DNA from 3 places in the Rhizobium sp. WCS2018Hpa-16 genome. Region 1 is predicted to be linked to each of the others. Evidence: riboswitches for the same ligand, from Rfam matches in the RefSeq annotation. Region 1 holds a riboswitch; each other region holds the start of a gene.

Region 1 (4,839 bases):
ACCGTCACGGATCGCTTGCAAAAAGCGGTGGCCGGAACGCGTGCGATTGCGGCAGATAGCGGTATGCGCCACGCCGCCCCGCTGGGGCTGACGCCGGAGCTATGGGTCGGCGATTTCGATTCGTCCGATGCCGATCTGATGTCCCAATGGCAAAATGTCCCGCAACAGCCGTTTCCGGCTGCAAAGGGCGTTACGGATGGCGAGATTGCTGTTTCTGAGGCCCTGTCTCGCGGTGCAAACCGGCTGGTTCTGGTCGGTGCGCTGGCTGGTGAAAGATCCGATCATGCGCTGTTTCACCTGCTTTACGCCGTGTCACTGGCAGAGCGTGGTTTTGACGTCATCCTGACATCGGGCACGGAGGAAGCCTATCCCCTGCTGGCGGGTGACCTCTCCATCGATCTGCCTGCCGGCTCCCTGTTCTCCATCGCAGGTTTTACGGCGCTGGAGGGGCTGGATATCGACAATGCTCGCTATCCTCTTGAAGACTTTGCGCTTGCCTTCGGCTCGTCGCGCACTATTTCCAATGTGGCGGAGGGCGCTTTGCGACTTCGCCTTGAAAGCGGCAAAGCCATTGTGCTTGCCCGTCCCTATGACTTGACCGGAGCCTGAACCGTGGCACCCCCTATTCTGAAACTCGATGATATCAAGCTGACCTTTGGCGTTAACCCGCTGCTGGATGGTGCAAACCTGCAAGTTGAGCCGGGAGATCGCATCTGCCTCGTCGGCCGCAACGGCTCTGGCAAATCGACGCTGATGAAAATTGCAGCCGGTCTGGTCGAGGCGCAGTCCGGGGAGGTTTTCCGGCATCCATCCGCCACCATCCGCTATCTGGAACAGGCACCGGATTTTGAAGGTTTTGAGACGGTGCAGGCCTATGCAGAGGCGGGCTTGGGGCCGGGCGATGACGCCTACCGCGTGACCTATCTTCTCGAACATCTGGGTCTGACCGGGCTTGAGCATCCATCCAGCCTGTCCGGCGGCGAAGCCCGACGCGCGGCCTTGGTGCGCGTCATGGCGCCTGAGCCTGACATTCTGATGCTCGATGAGCCGACCAACCATCTGGACCTGCCAACCATCGAATGGCTGGAAGGCGAGTTGCAGCAGACGCGCAGCGCTCTCGTTCTGATTTCCCATGACCGTCGCTTTCTCGAAAAGGTCTCCACAGCCACCGTCTGGCTGGATCGCGGCCAGTCGCGCCGTCTCAGCAGGGGCTTTGCCCATTTCGAGGAATGGCGTGACAAGGTGCTGGAAGAAGAAGAACTGGAACAGCACAAGCTCGGCAAAGCCATTGAGCGCGAAGAGCACTGGATGCGTTACGGCGTGACCGCCCGGCGCAAGCGCAATATGCGCCGCGTGGGAGAGTTGCGCGATATGCGCGCCTCCTATCGCGGTCACAACGGCCCGCAGGGTACCGTGCAGGCAACCGCCGCTGAAGGGCGCGAGTCCGGCAAGCTGGTGGTCGAGGCCGATGCAATCACGAAATCCTATGGCGATCGCATCATAGTTGCGCCGTTTTCCCTGCGCGTGCATCGCGGCGATTGCATTGGCTTCGTTGGGCCGAACGGTGCGGGCAAGACGACGCTTTTGAAGATGTTGACGGGTCAGCTGGAGCCCGATAGCGGCACCGTCAAGCTTGGCACAAAGCTGGAAATTGCCACGCTCGACCAGAAGCGTGAAGACTTGAACCTTGAGGACACGCTGGCGCATTACCTGACAGACGGGCGGGGCGAAAATCTTTTGGTCAATGGTGAGGTGAAGCACGTCACCGGCTATATGAAGGATTTTCTGTTTCAGCCTGAACAGGCGCGCACGCCCATCCGCAGGCTTTCCGGCGGCGAGCGCGCGCGTCTGATGCTGGCGCGCATTCTTGCAAAGCCGACAAACCTTCTGATCCTCGACGAGCCGACCAACGATCTCGATATTGAAACGCTCGATCTGCTGCAGGAAATCGTTGCCGGCTTTTCCGGAACCGTCATTCTTGTCAGCCATGATCGCGACTTCCTCGACCGGACTGTCACATCGACGATTGCGCCTGCCAATCCCGAAGCGCCGGATGGCCGGTGGATCGAATATGCCGGTGGCTACTCGGATATGATGGCGCAGCGCAAGGGCGCGTCTGACGAGAAGAAAAAGGCTGAAAAGCAGGAAAAGAGCAAAGCATCCTCATCATCCGGTGAAACCGGCAAGGCGAAAGTGAAGCTCTCCTTCAAGCAGAAGTTTGCGCTGGAAAATCTGCCCAAGGAAATGGAAAAGGCGCAGGCCGAAATTGCCAAGCGCGAAGAGCGCATGGCCGATCCGCAGCTGTTTGCCAAAAACCCAACCGCCTTCAACACGCTGGCCGACGAAATGTCGAAGCTTCGCGAAAAGCTGGAGGCCATGGAAGAAGAATGGCTGGAGCTTGAAATGCTTCGTGAGGAAATGGAAGGCTAACGGATGCGACCCGCACCCCCGGCGCGGGTGTCTCGTCTGCATCTTGCCAATACCGCGGCAACCAATTACAGCTTTGCCTAGATCTAACGGGGTGCTTTGTCTGATAGGGCAGGGCTGAGAGGCATTTGCCAACCCGAAGAACCTGATCCGGTTAACACCGGCGGAGGGATTAGACGGCTTCCATCCAGACGCCACTTTCCCGTTCGTCCATTCGAGGAGGTTGTCTGATGCGTCGTCTGTTCATTCATAGTCTTGTTGCCGCGTCTTTCGCATTGCCCGGTTTCGCCCATGCGCAAGACAAGAAGGTGCTGACCGTCTACACCTATGAGAGCTTTGTTTCCGAATGGGGTCCCGGCCCCAAGGTCAAGGCGTCTTTCGAAGAGACGTGCAATTGCACAGTCAACTTCGTTGGCGTGGCCGATGGTATGGCTTTGCTCAACCGGCTGAAGCTGGAAGGCGCAGGCTCCAGTGCGGATGTGGTGTTGGGTCTGGATACAAACCTCGTGACGGAGGCCCGCCAGACGGGATTGTTCGAGCAGTCAGGCATCGATACATCAGCGGCCAAGGTGCCGGGTGGGTTCAAGGACGATGTTTTCGTGCCCTATGATTACGGGCATTTCGCTGTCGTCTACGATACGCAGACACTGAAGAACCCGCCGAAAAGCCTTAGGGAATTGGTAGAGGGCGATCCCTCGCAGAAGATCGCAATTCAGGATCCGCGAACATCCACCCCGGGTCTCGGGCTGCTTTTGTGGGTCAAGTCGGTTTATGGCGACAAGGCGCCGGAGGCTTGGGCGAAGCTCAAGACCCGCGTGCTGACGGTGACGCCGGGTTGGTCTGAATCCTATGGCCTGTTTACCAAGGGAGAGGTGCCGATGGTGCTTTCCTACACCACGTCTCCCGCCTATCACATGGTGTCGGAAAAGACGGATCGCTATCAGGCTGCCAGTTTCGAAGAGGGTCACTATATCCAGATCGAAGTTGCGGGCATCCTGAAGAACGCGCCGGAAAAGCCCCTGGCAAAGCAGTTTCTCGCTTTCATGCTGAAGCCGGGCTTTCAGGACGCCATTCCAGAAAACAACTGGATGATGCCGGTTGCGGCCACATCTGCCCCCTTGCCTGAGGCATTTTCCAAGCTCGTCCAGCCTGCCAAAACCTTTTTGATGTCCCCCGAAGAGGTTGCCAAAAATCGCAAGGCTTGGATCGATGAATGGCTGGCTGCGATGAGCGTCAAGTAAGACGGATCGCTCTTCATCATGATCGAGCGCGTTGAACGTCGAAGGTTTATTGTCAGTGGAACGGTGGCATTTGTTGCCGTTCTTTTGTTCATGGGCCTTGCCGTCGCGGCGCTCCTCTCGTTTGATGCCGACACAGCGTCCGCTGAGGTGCTGGATGTCTATACGCTGCGCATATTGCGCTTCACTCTCTGGCAAGCAACGCTTTCCACCGTCTTGTCGATAGCTCTCGGCCTGCCAGTGGCGCTGGCGCTGGCGCGACAGCGGGATTTTCCCGGCCGCATCTGGATCATCCGGCTCATGGCGGTGCCGATGGGACTTCCGGTGATTGTCGGTGCGCTGGGGATTATCGCCATCTGGGGCAGGCAAGGGATATTCAACACGGTCTTCATGGCGGCTGGCGCAGAGCAGCCTTTCAGCATCTATGGTCTGTCCGGTATTCTGATTGCCCATGTGTTTTTCAATTTGCCGCTGGCGGTACGGTTCTTTCTGGCCGGGCTTGAGCGGGTTCCGGGGGAATATTGGCGCATCGCTGCCAGCCTGAGTTTTGGTCCACTCTCGACGTTTCGCTTCGTGGAATGGCCGGCCATTGCGCGTCTCATCCCGGGCGTGGCCGGTCTGATCTTCATGCTCTGCGCCACGAGCTTCACACTCGTTTTGTTGCTGGGGGGTGGGCCTGCGGCAACCACGATCGAGGTCGCCATCTATCAGGCGCTGCGTTTTGATTTCGATCCACCCCGCGCCATTTCGCTTTCCCTGATGCAGATCATCATGACCAGCGTGCTGCTTGCGCTGCTGGCGCGTTTACCCTCTGCCGATGCGGAAGCTTTGACGCAGGCGAAAGCCGTGCGACGCTTCGATAGCGACAGGTGGACGGCGCGTCTGTGGGATGGATCGATGATCATGCTTGCCATGGTTTTGGTCGCATTGCCTCTCTGCGCGGTCGCAGCATCTGGACTGACCGCGGATCTTTCGCGGCTGCTGCTTGCAAGCGCATTCCTCAAGGCTGCGATCACCAGCCTGCTGATCGCGCTCCAGTCCGCGTCTCTTGCCATTCTCATTTCGGTCGCACTTGTGCGCGCCCGTCAGGCTATCGCTGGGCAAAGACGACCGGCTGGACCGCTTCGGGTCTTGTTTACAGCCATGGGTGCCGGATCGGCCCTGGTGCTGCTCG
Region 2 (4,839 bases), 120 kb from region 1:
GCATGGGTGAGAGAATTTCGATCCGGTCGAAATCCTTGAGATGGAAGCCGTGCCTGTCTTCGGCATGGACCAGATCGCCATTAACGGCTGTCGCCAGCCAATCGCCTTCATAATCGAGGCTTGCCAGAAGCTGAGACAGGGTGTCGGCGCTGAGATCATGCTCTTGCCCATTGACGAGAATTTTCATGGGAAACCTCCTTATCTCCGAGAATATTTGCGGCCTGGATGGCCATGGCCGGTGAAAGCAGAAAGCCGTGGCGGTGCGCACCATTGATGAACAGCGTATTTCCGCTGCGGGTGACGGACGGCAGATTGTCCGGAAAGGCGGGGCGGATGCCGGTGCCCGTCTCGACAATCTTGGCTTCCGCGAACGAGGGATGGAGCGCATAGGCGGCGTTGAGAAACTCCATCATCGACCGCGCCGAGATCGGCCCGGCATCCTCGGTTTCAATCATGGTCGCACCCACCATGAAACGCCCCGGCTCACGCGGCACGACATAGAGGGGGATGCGGGGATGCAGCAGACGCACGGGCCGGGAAAGCGCGATATCGGGAGTGGAAAGATAGAGCATTTCACCCCTGACACCGCGAAGCTTTGCCAGCGAACCGAGCTTGGCATGGCCCGTGCAATCGACAATCCTGTCAAAGCCGGTTTCAGCGATGGCGTCTCCACCCAGATGAAAAGCAACACCCATCGACATCAGCCGCTGTTGCAACGCCACGATGGCCAGCCTTGGATCAAGATGACCTTCGCGCTCGAAGAAAAGCCCATGGCGGAAGCGCCCGCCAAGATCGGGCTCCAATGCGGCAATCTCCTCCTCGTTGACGCTGCGATGCTGGCTCGTGCGCGCGGCAAACCGGGCAAGCTCCGATTTGTCGCGTGCGGGGGCTACGACCAGCGTGCCGTTTCGCACAACAAGACCCGGCGTTGCCTCATCCCACCAGTCCAGCGCTGAACACCCAAGCCGGACAACGGCCTCATCGGCGCTTTCCCGCTCGCACCAGGGCGCCAGCATGCCACCGGCATACCAGGACGCTCCATGCCCCACCTTCGCTGCGGTGTCATGGATATCAACCGAAAGACCACGCCTGGCTATTTCCAGAGCGGCCGTCAGCCCCATGACGCCCGCCCCTTTGACGAGAATACGCATCTCACTCACCGGCAACGGGCGTATCGAGCGGCATATAGAGGCTGCCGCCCTGCTTGAATTTTTCCGCCATGGCCTCCAGCCCTTCCTTCTGTGCCTCGGCCCTGATGTCATGGGAGATGCGCATCGAACAGAATTTGGGACCGCACATGGAGCAGAAATGCGCAACCTTATGCGCTTCCTTGGGCAAGGTCTCATCATGGAAGGACCGGGCCGTTTCCGGGTCCAGCGACAGGTTGAACTGATCCTCCCAGCGAAATTCAAACCGCGCGCGAGACAGCGCATTGTCGCGGATCTGGGCCGCAGGATGGCCCTTGGCAAGATCGGCGGCATGGGCGGCAATCTTGTAGGTAATCACACCCACCTTCACGTCGTTACGATCAGGCAGGCCCAGATGCTCCTTCGGCGTAACATAGCAAAGCATGGCGGTGCCGAACCAGCCGATCATCGCTGCCCCGATGCCTGACGTGATGTGGTCATAACCCGGCGCGATATCGGTCGTCAGCGGTCCAAGCGTGTAGAAGGGCGCTTCTCCGCAGACCTTCAGCTGCTTATCCATGTTTTCCTTGATCTTGTGCATCGGCACATGACCCGGACCTTCGATCATCACCTGACAATCCTTCGCCCATGCGATCTGCGTCAGTTCGCCCAGCGTTTCCAGCTCGGCAAATTGCGCGGCGTCATTGGCATCGGCAATCGAGCCCGGACGAAGACCATCACCCAGCGAGAAGGACACATCATAGGCGCGGCAAATGTCGCAAATCTCTTCGAAATGCTCGTAGAGAAAGGATTCTTTGTGGTGATGCAGACACCACTTGGCCATGATCGAGCCGCCGCGCGAGACGATGCCGGTCACGCGGTTGACGGTCAGCGGAATGTAGTGCAACCTCACCCCGGCATGGATGGTAAAGTAATCCACCCCCTGCTCGGCCTGCTCGATCAGCGTATCGCGGAAAACCTCCCAGGTCAGGTCTTCGGCAATGCCACCAACCTTTTCCAGCGCCTGATAGAGCGGAACCGTTCCAATTGGAACAGGAGCGTTGCGGATGATCCATTCGCGGATGTTATGAATATTGCGACCGGTCGAGAGGTCCATCACCGTATCGCCACCCCAACGGATCGCCCAGACCATCTTGTCGACCTCATCCGCCATGGATGACGTCACGGCGGAATTGCCGATATTGGCGTTGATCTTGACGAGGAAATTGCGACCGATAATCATCGGCTCGGCTTCCGGGTGGTTGATATTGGCGGGAATGATGGCCCTGCCTGCCGCCACTTCCTGCCGCACGAATTCCGGCGTCACGTAATCGGGAATATGGGCGCCGAAACTTTCGCCGTCTCGAGCCAGCTTTTCCTTTACGGCTTCGCGGCCAAGGTTTTCGCGGATCGCGACGAACTCCATCTCTGGCGTGATGATGCCTGCCCGGGCATAGGCCAATTGCGTCACGGCCTTGCCGTCTTTCGCCCGCAGCGGCTGGTTTCGCACGGGAAACTCGGGCGTCAGCCTTTCGCCAGTGGCAAAGCCGTTATCTTCCGGTTTGACGTGTCTGCCCTCATAGGCCTCCACGTCACCCCGTGCCACGGCCCAGGCGTGGCGAAGGCGCGGCAAACCACCCTCGATGTCGAGCTTATGTTTGGGATCGGTGTAGGGACCGGAAGCGTCATAGACCGTGACAGCTGGCTCACCGGCTGTGGGGTGAAGGGCAATTTCGCGCATGGGAACGCGGATATCAGGGTAAAGCACGCCTGCCCTGTGAACCTTGGTCGAGGCAGGAAGCGGACCGGTGGTGACTGTGGGGGTGATGGTCTTGGCAACAATGTTCATCGTGAGGCTCCAAAGCAAAAGAGTTGGAGACCCAGTTCGAGCATGAAAGACGAAAAACCACGGGCAAACGGATGTATGACGTGATCCGTAGCAGCCAGGCTGCTGTCTGCGCGTGTGCACCGTCCCTACGCCAGTATGAACTGGATCAGGTTCAACGGGTCACTGCGCATCGTAGCAGTATCTCAGCCCCTTGACGGGACACCCCTGGTGAATGCGCCAATGAGAAACCCGTGAGCATGATTTGTCAAGGCGTTACCAAACCTGCGCCGAAATCAAACCTAGTCACGACAAATTAACCTAGCCGTTTATTCCAATTTTATTTTTTAAAGCGTAATTCCGATATTGAGCTATGATCGTGCTTACTCGACTGGAGACTACTTGAAATGAATTCAACTATTCGTGAAATACTCTCGAAATTCGGCCAACTTCCTGTTCCCGTTGATACAATTGCAGATGAAGCAGATCTTTACGCTGCGGGACTTTCTTCCTTTGCCTCGGTGCAGCTGATGCTCGGACTGGAAGATGCTTTTGATATCGAGTTTCCAGACAGCATGTTGAACCGCAAATCTTTCGCCAGCATTTCCGCAATCGAAGCGACCGTTAAAACCATTCTTGATGGGAAAGAGGCTGCCTGATGGACCTGTCCGTGGCCACAAGCGATGCAACGCTGTCCGTTAGAGCAACGCGCGTGGCCGCGATCGCTGCGCGCCACGCAGACGATGTCGACGCGGCAGGGCGCTTCCCAAAGGAAGGAATCGCAGCGCTTCGACAAGAGCGCTTGCTTGGCATTCAGGTTCCCGTCCATCTGGGCGGCGAAGGCGCAAGCCCAAGCGAAATCACCGATATCTGCTGCACGCTGGGGCAGGCCTGCTCCGCGACAGCAATGATTTTTGCCATGCATCAGATCAAGGCATCGAGCCTTGTCGAGCATGGGGAAGACAGTGAATGGCACAGCGCCTTCATGCGCCGCATGGCCGATGAGCAATTGTTGCTGGGTTCAGCCACAACAGAAGGCGGCATTGGCGGAAATCTGCGCAACTCGATCTGCGCGATTGAGGTGGATGGCGAAGTTTGCCGTCTTGAGAAAGATGCAACGGTCATTTCCTACGGCAGCGAAGCCGATGCAATCCTGATCACCTCTCGGGCCCATGCCGATGCTGCGCCAACAGACCAGGTGATGACGGTGTTCCTGAAGCACCAGTACAGCCTTGAAAGAACCCATATCTGGAACACGCTCGGCATGCGTGGCACCTGCTCGGATGGCTTTCTGTTCAAGGGGCAAGCCCCGTCGCAGCAGATTTTCCAGAAACCCTTTGCCGAAATTGCGGCGCAGTCCATGCTGGCTACATCGCATCTTTTCTGGAGCGGTGTGTGGTACGGCATTGCGGCTGATGCTGTTGCCCGTGCGCAGGCCTTCGTTCGCGCTGCTGCCCGCAAATCGCCTGGTGTCGCGCCTCCGGGTGCCATTCGTCTGGCAGAGGTTTCCAACAAGCTGCAAATCGTCAAATCGAACATCATCGCTGGCCTCAAGGCCTACGACCAGACCAAGGACGACCCTGAGACACTCATGTCTATGGCTTTTGCCATCGCCATGAACAATGTGAAGATATGCTCGTCCGAAACCATTCTGGAAATCATCAACCATGCCATGCTGATCTGCGGCATCATGGGATACAAAAACGGGACGCCTTATAGTCTCGGCAGACATTTACGCGATGCGCATTCAGCGCAGCTCATGATTTCAAACGACCGCATATTGGGCAATTCTGCCAATCTCCTGCTCGTTCAGAAGCAGGACATCAGCCTTTTGGGATAAGACCATGGACATGCAGACTTCCTTTCTCGATCGCCTGTTCGACAAAG
Region 3 (4,839 bases), on a different contig from region 1:
ACCTTCGACACCAAGAAAATCAGCGCGCTCTGGAATGAAGAAGTGCGCTTCCACTTCGACAATGGCCGAACAGAGAAGACGCTCGAACTCTATATCGTAAAATATAGATATGCGCTGAAAGACGCCTTTGGCCCGAAGACGACGCCGCTGGCGATCTGCAACATGAAAAAGCTTCGTGAGCGCCTCGACACCTATATCAAGACCGCTGAATATCCCGTGCGTGGTGTGGCACATTCCATTAGGGAAAAACTTGAGCGGGCCGAATACAGCATGGTGGGACGCAAGCCCCGTTTTCTGTTGCGCGTCTCGGACTTCATTGATGCTACGAATGGCGTGACGACAAAGGCGGAGATGCAGGCGCTGTGGGATGCCGAGATGGCGTCCATGGGCGATAAGGCGCAGGCCACGGTCATTTCCTACATCACCAAATACCGAAATGCGCTGCGCGAAGCCTTTGGCGAAGAGCACCCCATGCTGCGCATCGCCGCCGGAACGCCGCAGCTCTATGATGAAGCGCGCAAGATCAAAATGGCGAAGATCGCCAACAAGCATGGCTCGCTGATCACGTTTGAGAACTATGCCGAGGTGATGCGGCGCTGTCGGCGCTACCTGCAATCCTCAGATATCATGACGGTCGCAATCGGCCTGATGGGCACCACAGGTCGGCGTCCCTATGAGGTCTTCACCCAGGCAGAATTAACGCCAGCACCCTACGGCAAGGGCGTTTCGAAATGGAGCGTGCTGTTCAACGGTCAGGCCAAGACGAAGCAGGGCGAAGGCACCAAGTTTGGCGTGACCTATGAAATTCCGGTGCTGGAACAATCCCGCATCGTTCTTGATGCCTACAGCCGCCTGCGCGAAAGCAGCGACGGAAAATCCTGGCTTGGGCTGAATGTGGACGATTTTACTGCCGAGGTGCGCCTGCCACTGCGCGATGCGGTGATCGCCAAATTCGAGGATATTTGGCCCAAGGAAGAGCCGCCGAAGCCTTACGGTCTGCGCCATCTTTATGCCGAAATAGCCTATCGTAATTTTGCGCCGCCCAGCGTGACCAAGAACAGCTATTTCGCCGCCATCCTTGGCCACAACAACAATGATCTCGAAACATCGCTGTCTTACATGACCTACACATTTCCCGAGGATGCGGCGCAATCGAAGGTGCGTGCCGAGCGTGTTGCGGAGCGCACCATCCAGCAGATGATTGAGGTGAACCGTATCCCAGGCATGCCGCAGGCTTGAGGCCATAACCCACGCCTTGACACCGACAAAATGCCGCTCTAGCAAGTTGGAACATATATTCCAAAATAGCTAGGGTTCGCATGTGCGTTCCATAAGCAGGCAACAGGATCGGGAGGATACGATGGTAACGAGATTGGCTTTGCTGGGTGCAGGTCGCATCGGAAAAGTGCACGCAAAGGCGATTGCCTCTGACGCCAGAGCAAAACTGGTAGCTGTCGTGGATGCTTTCCCCGAGGCCGCGCAGGCGATTGCGAATGAAAGCGGCTGCGAAATCAGCACCATCGATGCGGTTCTCGCCAACCCCGATATCGATGCCGTCATCATCTGCACGCCCACCAACACCCACGCCGATCTGATCGAGCGTTTCGCCCGCGCTGGCAAGGCAATCTTCTGCGAAAAGCCTATCGATCTGGATGTCGCCCGCGCAGCCGCCTGCATCGAGGTTGTCAAGGAAACCGGCGCGAAGATCATGCTCGGCTTCAACCGCCGTTTCGACCCGCATTTCCGCGCCGTGCGCAAGGCCATCGATGACGGCCAGATCGGCGATGTGGAGATGGTGACAATTGTTAGCCGTGACCCCGGCGCGCCACCACCTGAATATATCAAGGTCTCCGGCGGCATTTTCCGCGACATGACGATCCATGACTTCGATATTGCCCGCTTCCTGCTTGGCGAAGAAATCGTCAGCGTGTTTGCAACAGGCTCCGTTCTGGTGGACCCGAGAATCGGTGAACTCGGCGATTACGATAGCGCCAGCATCATCCTGACAACGGCAAGCGGACGCCAGGCCAGCATTTCAAACTCGCGCCGTGCGACATACGGTTATGATCAGCGGATCGAAGTGCACGGCTCGCTCGGCTCGGTCGCCGCTGAAAACCAGCGCCCCGTCTCCATCGAAGTGGCCACGAAAGATGGCTACACCCGCCCGGCGCTGCATGATTTCTTCATGACGCGCTATACGGAAGCCTATGCGGCAGAAATCAAGGCCTTCATCGATTCGGTCGAGAATGATGTAGCACCTTCCCCCTCTGCCCATGATGGATTAATCGCTCTGAAACTGGCAGATGCCGCACTGAAATCGGCTCGCGAGAAAGTGCTCGTCCAGATCGTCTAATACGCGCAAAGAAGACGGAGGCTATCTGCCTCCGTTTTTTAATTGTCGTTGACACCCAACACAAAAAACGACAGTTTCCAGACATTCCGAGGGGAGCATCTTAACGATGCTGAGATGGCGCTGAGCCGGACCCTTGAACCTGATCCGGGTCATGCCGGCGTAGGAACGGAACAGTCGCCACTGGCAATGCTTTTCTTTTCTCCGCTCGACCTGGATCTCCGTGATGATGCATCTGGAGATGATAGAGCATGGCGAGTTATCCAACGGCACAAACAGCCGCAGAGCTTCTGGTGCGGGTGCGACAACGACGACCGCGTGTCCATTGCCTGATGAACACCGTGGTGCAGAAGTTCACCGCAGATGGCATCACCGCCATTGGCGGCATTCCGTCCATGACATCGTCCGAAGAAGAAATCGAAAGCTTTGTTTCCAAGGTTGATGCTCTGACGATCAATCTGGGCACACTGGATGCGGCGCGCCGCAGCGTCATTCGCATTGCGGTTGGGATCGCAAACGAACACGGAAAGCCATGGATCATCGATCCAGTGCACTGCGACTACTCGCCATCCCGACTGGACTTTGCGCACGAACTGATTGGACTTCAGCCCACCATCGTGCGCGGCAATGCGGCTGAAATGGCCGTGATCGGTGATGTCGGCAAGGCGCTGCGCATTCAGACCGGGCCGGAAGACCTGCTGCGGGACGACCTCAGAAAGATCAAAGTTCAGAACGGCCACAAGTGGATGGCAAAGGTGACAGGCACCGGATGCCTATCCGGCGGTGTCATCGCGGCATTCATGGCGGTGGAGATTGATGCGATGCTGGCGGCAGCAGCAGCGCTTGTCGTAACAGGTGTCTCGGCAGAACTCGCTGCCCTGCATGCCCGTGGCCCCGGCACATTCGAGGCCGCATTTCTGGACGCGCTGAACGCCGTCACCGAGCAAGATATCTTGTCCCATGCGAGGATTGACCATGATGAAGATTGATTACCGGCTGAATGCGCTGGTCGATGCGTCGCTATGTGACATTGCACCATTGCCGGAACTGGCGGCGGTCGCAGCGCTGCACGGCGCAACAATCATTCAGTATCGCGACAAGCATGGCTCGACGCGGCATATGATCGAACAGGCGACGCTCATTCGAGAGGCGCTTGGCGCAACGGGCGTGCCCCTTGTGATCAATGACCGTGTGGATGTGGCGCTGGCATGCGGGGCAGATGGTGTGCATCTGGGCGCGGATGACATGGACGCCCATATGGCTCGGCGCCTTTTGGGTGACAATGCTATCATCGGCATGACCGTCAAGAACATGGAGGATGCAAAACGCGTCGCCGGTTCCCCGGCTGACTATGCTTGTATTGGCGGTGTTTTCGAGACCGTTTCCAAGGTCAATCCCGATGCGCCGGTGGGACTTGAGGGCTTCAGGCAGTTGCGCGCGCAGCTGAAACGCGACCGGGGCCATATGCCAGTGGGTGCCATCGCAGGCATCTCGCTGGAGACTTTGCCGGGTGTGATCGAGGCTGGTGCCGACGGCGTTGCTGTCATCTCCGCCCTGTTCCGCGCGGTTGATATTGCCGGTGCCACACAAGCTTTCCGCCATGCGGTGGATGCGGCTCTGGAGGCGCGCCAATGACAGCGATTGCCTTGACAATTGCCGGTTCCGACAGCGGTGGCGGTGCAGGAATACAGGCAGACCTGAAGACGTTTTCTGCCTTGGGTGTATACGGTGCCAGCGTCATCACCGCCATTACCGCCCAGAACACGCGGGGCGTGACGGCTGTTGAAGACGTCTCGACAAGGATGATCGGCGCGCAAATGGATGCCGTTTTCTCCGACATCAACATCGGTGCGGTCAAGATCGGCATGGTATCGCGGATTGAGACGATTGAGACCATCGCCGCTGGTCTCCGCAGCATCGACAAGCCCATCGTGCTCGACCCGGTGATGGTTGCGACATCGGGTGATCGACTGTTGCAGGAAGACGCTATCGAGACGCTGCGCAGCAGATTGCTGCCGCTGGCATGGCTTGCGACACCGAACCTGCCGGAAGCAGCCCTTCTCAGTGGCCAGCCGATGGCGGAAAACAACAAAGACATGGTGCGCCAGGCAGAGGCGATCTTGAAGACCGGCGCTCGCGCTGTTCTGGTGAAAGGTGGCCATGGCACGGGCTGCGATAGCGTCGATCTGCTGGTGGATGGTAACGAGGTGCAGGAATTCTCCATGCCACGCATTCAAACGCGCAACGACCACGGCACCGGCTGCACGCTGGCGGCTGCCATTACCGCACATCTGGCGCTTGGCAATACGCTGGCGGAGGCTGTTGGGCTCTCAAAAGAATATCTCCACGGTGCGCTGGCTGCAGGACAGAAGCTGAAAATTGGCGGTGGGCACGGGCCGGTGCATCACTTTTATCGCTGGTGGCATGCCTGAATTCAGCCCCTTGGCTTAGGGCTGGCCAGTGCGTTGCGAATGGCGAAGCTGGAATGA

What was found. A riboswitch is a leader RNA that binds a small molecule or an ion and turns the genes downstream of it on or off. The one in region 1 is predicted to bind thiamine pyrophosphate.
Region 2: another riboswitch for thiamine pyrophosphate. It lies ahead of thiC (phosphomethylpyrimidine synthase ThiC); the one in region 1 lies ahead of thiB (thiamine ABC transporter substrate binding subunit).
Region 3: another riboswitch for thiamine pyrophosphate. It lies ahead of RQI55_RS13315 (hydroxyethylthiazole kinase); the one in region 1 lies ahead of thiB (thiamine ABC transporter substrate binding subunit).

Annotation. Positions count from the first base shown of each region.
Region 1 covers NZ_JAVTIX010000004.1:138,364-143,202, reverse strand. The annotation lists gene RQI55_RS14730 (thiamine diphosphokinase) at 1-609, shown strand, start outside; gene RQI55_RS14725 (ABC-F family ATP-binding cassette domain-containing protein) at 613-2,430, shown strand; TPP riboswitch at 2,508-2,616, shown strand; gene thiB (thiamine ABC transporter substrate binding subunit) at 2,655-3,668, shown strand; gene thiP (thiamine/thiamine pyrophosphate ABC transporter permease ThiP) at 3,687-4,839, shown strand, end outside.
Region 2 covers NZ_JAVTIX010000004.1:18,292-23,130, forward strand. The annotation lists gene thiS (sulfur carrier protein ThiS) at 1-187, opposite strand, end outside; gene thiO (glycine oxidase ThiO) at 156-1,151, opposite strand; gene thiC (phosphomethylpyrimidine synthase ThiC) at 1,153-2,976, opposite strand; TPP riboswitch at 3,081-3,192, opposite strand; gene RQI55_RS14210 (acyl carrier protein) at 3,360-3,611, shown strand; gene RQI55_RS14215 (acyl-CoA dehydrogenase family protein) at 3,611-4,792, shown strand; gene RQI55_RS14220 (amino acid--[acyl-carrier-protein] ligase) at 4,797-4,839, shown strand, end outside.
Region 3 covers NZ_JAVTIX010000003.1:467,890-472,728, reverse strand. The annotation lists gene RQI55_RS13325 (telomere resolvase) at 1-1,239, shown strand, start outside; gene iolG (inositol 2-dehydrogenase) at 1,361-2,353, shown strand; TPP riboswitch at 2,433-2,536, shown strand; gene RQI55_RS13315 (hydroxyethylthiazole kinase) at 2,602-3,339, shown strand; gene thiE (thiamine phosphate synthase) at 3,326-3,985, shown strand; gene thiD (bifunctional hydroxymethylpyrimidine kinase/phosphomethylpyrimidine kinase) at 3,982-4,782, shown strand; gene RQI55_RS13300 (Lrp/AsnC family transcriptional regulator) at 4,785-4,839, opposite strand, start outside.